Ketobacter sp. MCCC 1A13808: one gene and its partner. The protein of the gene in region 1 interacts with the protein of each later gene in a pairwise test. Links are inferred from orthologs where the notes say so. Each region holds a gene or a part of one and is shown on either strand. Other genes may lie near its edges.

Evidence for each region.
Region 2: the proteins of secD (region 1) and pheT interact in binary tests that used the Escherichia coli proteins (3 or more experiments, as listed by UniProt). The link is inferred for Ketobacter sp. MCCC 1A13808 from one-to-one orthologs.

Annotation. Positions count from the first base shown.
Region 1 is NZ_VRKW01000018.1:48,027-51,001, forward strand. Bases 27-2,963 are described here. They hold secD (protein translocase subunit SecD), read right to left. Parts: upstream 2,458-2,963; coding sequence 595-2,457; downstream 27-594. Other genes in these bases: secF (protein translocase subunit SecF), read right to left, coding at 27-584; yajC (preprotein translocase subunit YajC), read right to left, coding at 2,528-2,863; tgt (tRNA guanosine(34) transglycosylase Tgt), read right to left, coding at 2,900-2,963. In the rest of the region: more of secF, read right to left, coding at 1-26; more of tgt, read right to left, coding at 2,964-2,975. UniProt on the Escherichia coli protein: Part of the Sec protein translocase complex. Interacts with the SecYEG preprotein conducting channel. SecDF uses the proton motive force (PMF) to complete protein translocation after the ATP-dependent function of SecA.
Region 2 is NZ_VRKW01000005.1:266,912-269,977, forward strand. Bases 32-3,059 are described here. They hold pheT (phenylalanine--tRNA ligase subunit beta), read left to right. Parts: upstream 32-370; coding sequence 371-2,749; downstream 2,750-3,059. Other genes in these bases: pheS (phenylalanine--tRNA ligase subunit alpha), read left to right, coding at 32-303; ihfA (integration host factor subunit alpha), read left to right, coding at 2,752-3,057; FT643_RS12450 (MerR family transcriptional regulator), read left to right, coding at 3,035-3,059. Also shown: more of pheS, read left to right, coding at 1-31; more of FT643_RS12450, read left to right, coding at 3,060-3,066.

The DNA.
Region 1 (2,975 bases):
ATAACAGCCAATATTGCTGCCAAGGCCGTCAAGTCGAAAGTTAATCGAGTCACTGAGAAAAAGCCCATTGTGATAATGACGTCATGGAACAAAGCCATCACCGCACCCACCGCAAACTTAAACCGAAAGCGCAACGTGATATAGATCAGCATTAAACCCAACGCAAGAATCAGCGCGGTACCACTCTTATCCCTCAACTCCTCGCCGACCTGCGGACCAACAAATTCCACACGCTTTAGCCGGACACTTTCGCTATGGCCTTGCAATATCTGCAGAATTTGTGCTCCAACCTGGTCTTTGTCTTCACCGTCCACTGGCGGAACACGAACCAGAACCTCCTCCGGGCGACCAAAGTGCTGAACCGTCGCATCGGGATATGCACTGCCCTTTAATTCATCACGAATGGCTTCCAACTGCGCAGCTTGGGGGTATTCCACTTCAATCTGGGTACCACCGGTAAAATCCAGACCCAGCTCAAGAAAATTAATTGAGATAGAAATAATGGAGCCGATAATAAGCAGTACGGACATCGCCCCCATAATGTGGCGGGCACCCATGAAATTAAATGTCGTCGTTTTATTCATGATGGCCTCTTTATATGCTTAATTTTTTCAATGCACGGCCACCGTATATGAGATTCACGATTGCGCGAGTCCCGACAATAGCTGTAAACATGGAAGTGAGTATGCCGATGGACAGCGTGACTGCGAATCCTTTAACGGGACCGGAGCCAAAAGCAAACAGGACCAGCCCGACCAGCAACGTAGTAATGTTCGCATCCAAAATAGTAAGAAAAGCTCGATCGTAACCCGCATTGATCGCAGCATGGGGTGAAACGCCGTTGGCCATTTCTTCTTTTATGCGTGCAAAAATCAGGACATTGGCATCCACCGCCATCCCCACGGTTAATACGATACCGGCCATTCCGGGCAATGACAGTGTCGCGCCAGGAATGATGGACATGATCGCCACCAGTAACAACAAATTCATTAACAGTGCTGTATTCGCGATCAGCCCGAACAGCTTGTAGTACGCGATCATGAACAACATAACCAACGAGAATCCCGCAACCAGGGACATCAGACCCGCCTTGATATTCTGTTGGCCTAAACTGGGCCCGACGGTCCGCTCCTCCACAAAATACATGGGGGCCGCCAATGCACCGGCTCTTAACAGCAAAGACAGCTCTTTCGCTTCTGCCGGGCTGTCTAACCCGGTGATACGGAAGCTTGAGCCCAGTGAGCTCTGAATGGTTGCGACGTTGATTACTTCCCGGGTTTCTTTAGTGAAAATCTTTTCAATTTCAACGCCACCTTCCATCACCTTACGTTTTTCCGGCTCGAGTTCAATAAACACCACTGCCATGGAATCTTTCACGTGCTTACTGGTTTGTTTCAGCATGCGCCGGCCACCGACCGTATCCAGCTCGATATTTACCTGGGGCCGCCCGTTTTCGTCAAACCCGGTGTTGGCGTTAATAACTCGATCGCCGGTGACGATTACGTCTTTTTTCAACAACACCGGCTGCCCTGTACCCCGCATATTCAAAAACTCGGAACCAATGGGCGCGCGACGGGTAAGCGGATCATTTTCCCAATCCACCAAACGGAATTCCAGATTGGCTGCACGACCGATGATGCGTTTTGCTTCCGCAGTGTCCTGGATTCCTGGTAACTGAATAACAATGCGGTCAGCACCCTGGCGCTGAACGACCGGCTCTGCTACCCCCAACTCATTCACACGATTACGCAAGCTGGTTAAGTTCTGGCTAATGGCATAATCTTTAATGTCCTTTGCCGACTGCTCAGACAGCGACAGCATCAGCGTGGTTTGATTATCGGCTTCTTCTTCCTGAACCAAAAACTCCTTAAACTCGGAACGCAGAATAGTACGCACTGCATCGATATCGACACTTTTGGTAAAACTGAGCCGGATCTGGCTATCTTCCCGCGATGCCTGCTTATAACGGATGCGCTCTTCTCGCAGCCGATCCCGGATGCCATTCAGGGTGTTGTCCAGCCGGGTTTGCGTTGCCTTTTCCATATCCACTTCCATCAGGAAGTGCACTCCACCGCGCAAGTCGAGGCCTAACTTAATCGGAGCGGCACCCAATTCTTTCAACCATCCGGGTGTGTTGGGCGCCAGATTCATGGCCACCACATAATTTTCGTGCAGCGTATCCTGAACCACTTCTTTCGCATTAATCTGGTCATCAATCGTGTTAAAACGGATTAAGGCGGAATCGTCCAGCAAACCCGATCGTTTGACCTCGATACCCGCCTTTTCCAACGCCTGCACTGCGCGATCCAACGGTTCCTGGCTGGTTTTTTCACCGGCTTTTTTTGCGGTTATCTGCAATGCCGGATCATCCGGATACAAATTGGGTAATGCGTAAATCAACCCAAACAGTGCGACTACCAGCACCACCAGGTTCTTCCACAGCGGATATTTATTCATGGGGGTTGACCCTATTCTTTTCGTCGTCGGTCGTTACGGGCCATCTTCCTTGATGACGCCATTCAGATCATTAAATGCTTTTCAAAGTGCCTTTGGGCAGGACTGCCGTTACAGCGGCTTTTTGAAAGGAAATTTCTACGTTGTTCGCAACGTCCACTACAACGTATTCATCCACAACTTTAGTCACCTTGCCCATCATACCGCCGGACAATACCACTTCATCGCCTTTGCTTAGTGCACCCATCAACGCCTTGTGTTCTTTGTTACGCTTGGATTGAGGCCGGATAATCATAAAATAGAATATGGCAACCATGACAATCATCATGCCCCAGAACGTCATCGGGTTACCCTGTTGAGCCGCTACGGCTCCTGGTTCAGCCATAGCATCTGCTATAAAAAAGCTCATACTTACCTCAAGTTGTTTACAGTTAAATTAGAGTATTCAGCCTAACGCCGGCACCGGAATGCCCCGCCGTTGGTAGAAGTCAGCCACAAAGCGCTCAAATGTACCCGTTTCA
Region 2 (3,066 bases), on another replicon or contig:
CTGGATGTGCGGTTTCGGCCTTCTTACTTTCCGTTTACAGAGCCGTCTGCCGAAATGGATATCCAGTGTGTTATGTGCGAAGGCAATGGGTGCCGGGTTTGCAGTCATACTGGCTGGCTCGAGATCCTGGGTTGCGGCATGGTGCACCCGAAAGTATTTGAGCACGTTAAAGTGGATTCAGAAAAGTACACCGGTTTTGCTTTCGGTATCGGTATCGAACGCCTCACGATGTTGCGATACGGCGTCAATGATTTGCGTTTGTTTTTTGAAAATGACCTGAAGTTTCTCAGGCAATTTCGTTAGCAGGTCAATGGAAAGAAGACGATATTAACCGACGCAAATTAAGTAAAAGAATCAGGGGAAAATAGACATGCGCTTCAGTGAAAAGTGGCTCCGTGAGTGGGTTAACCCGGCGTTAAGTACTGACGAGCTGGTGGCTCAGATAACCATGGCAGGTTTGGAAGTGGACAGTGTTGAACCGGTCGCCGGTGAATTTAGCGGAGTCGTGGTAGCTGAAATTATCAGCACTGAACGGCACCCGGATGCAGCGAAGCTGCAGGTTTGCCTGGTGAATGCAGGGGACGCGGAACCATTGCAAATTGTGTGTGGCGCCTCTAATGCGCGCGCCGGAATAAAAATTCCCTGTGCTAAGATCGGCGCGGTATTACCTGGCGACTTTAAAATTAAACGTGCGAAATTGCGCGGTGTCGAATCGTTTGGCATGTTGTGCGCCGCCCAGGAGTTAGGCCTGGAAGAATCTTCCGACGGGCTAATGGAATTACCCGAAACGGCGCCAATAGGGCGCTCTATCGAAAGCTATCTGGCGTTGGATGACAAAGCAATCGACGTTGACCTGACGCCTAATCGAGGGGATTGTCTGGGCATTGCCGGTTTGGCGAGGGAAATTGGCGTGCTGAACCGGTGTGATGTTACTCCTGTGATTTGCAGGCCAGTAAAGCAAACCATTAATGACACTTTTAAAGTGGAAGTGGCCGCCGCACAGCAGTGTCCGCGTTATGTAGGCCGGGTGGTGCAGGGTGTCGACCTGATAAAGCCAACCCCGGTATGGATGGTAGAGCGGCTGCGACGCAGCGGTATCCGTTCGATTGACGCCGTGGTGGATGTGACAAATTACGTGTTGCTGGAATTAGGTCAACCGATGCACGCGTTCGATCTACACCAATTAAAGGGCGGTATTCACGTACGTATGGCAAACGAGGGTGAGCAGCTCACCTTGTTGGATGGTCAGACGATAACATTGGCTTCTGATGTATTGGTTATTGCGGATCAGGAACGTCCGTTAGCCATGGCGGGGGTGATGGGTGGTATAGGTTCCGGGGTCGGCAAATCAACTCGATCGATCTTCCTGGAAAGTGCATTCTTTGACCCTATTGCCATCGCAGGTAAAGCGCGTCGTTATGGACTGCATACTGATTCCTCCCATCGCTTTGAGCGCGGCGTTGATTTCGAGTTACAGCGTCACGCCATTGAGAGAGCAACTGCGTTGTTGCTGGATATCGTGGGTGGCGACGCCGGACCGTTGATCGAAGTCATGAGTGCCGAAAATATCCCGCACCTGCATTCCATTCAATTGCGTCGCGATCGAATCAATCGCATTTTGGGCTGTGACATACCGGATAACGACATTGAGGACATTCTCGGGCGCTTGGGGATGGATATGGTGTCCACGACAAACGGATGGCACATTGTACCGCCCAGCTACCGATTTGATATTCGCCTGGAAGTGGATCTAATCGAAGAATTGGGGCGGGTTTATGGTTACGATAACCTACCTACTTCCATGCCGATTCTGGATGCGTTTTCACCTCCCCGTGAAGAGTCTTTGATTCCCGTTTCACAGTTGAAAACTGTGTTGGTAGACCGTGGCTATCAGGAAGTGATTACCTATAGTTTTGTGGATAAAAAATACATTGAGCTGCTGACACCACAGCAACACTCGGTTGCGTTGGCCAATCCGATTTCAGCGGATATGTCTGAGATGCGCACTACGTTGTGGGCCGGTTTACTGAAAACGGCCAGTTATAATATTAATCGCCAACAACCTCGCTTGAAGCTTTTTGAACGGGGCTTAAATTTTCTGCAGGAGGAAACCGGGTTACAGCAAAAAGATTATCTGGCCGGTTTACTTTACGGTGGAGAGAGTGATGAAAGCTGGTTCGGAAAAGCCCGCCCGGTCGACTTCTACGATGCCAAGGGCGATGTAGAAGCGTTGTTGGCTTTGACCGGTGGAGAGCATGTTTATCGCTTTGAAAGTGGGGCTCATCCTGCTTTACATCCAGGCCAGACAGCTGTTATTAAGCGCGGTGATGAGGTGGTCGGATTCCTGGGCGCGTTGCATCCGAGCGTGCAGAAAAGCCTGGATTTACCACAGAAAGCTTTCCTATATGAGTTAGCTTTAGACGGAATTCGGTGCCGTAGCTTGCCCCAGTTCAAAGAATTGTCGAAATATCCGGAAGTTAGGCGCGATTTTGCAGTAATAGTTGATGAAAAGATTTCAGCACAGTCTATACTAAAAAATGTGCGCGAAATGGCTGGCGATTTGTTGACCGGACTCGTGCTGTTCGACGTCTACCAGGGTGATAATCTGGAAGCAGGCAAAAAGAGCATTGCTTTTGGAATCACGCTACAAGACCCGAACCGGACTTTGCAGGACGAAGACATCAACCCATTAGTGGAGCGGGTGGTTTCGCGCCTCAAAGAACTGTTCAATGTCACGTTGAGGGAATGAGGATGAGTGCGTTAACCAAGGCTGACTTAGCTGAAAAGCTATTCGAAGAACTTGGGTTGAACAAGCGTGAAGCCAAAGAAATGGTAGAACTGTTTTTCGAAGAAATTCGGGCTTCCCTTGAATCAAACGAGCATGTAAAACTCTCTGGATTCGGCAATTTCGATTTGCGGAATAAAAGGGAGCGTCCAGGGAGAAACCCCAAGACCGGCGAGGAAATTCCTATTTCGGCGCGACGCGTTGTTACGTTTCGTCCCGGTCAAAAGTTGAAGCAACGAGTGGAAGCCTATGCTGGAAGCAAGCAACAATAACGAACTACC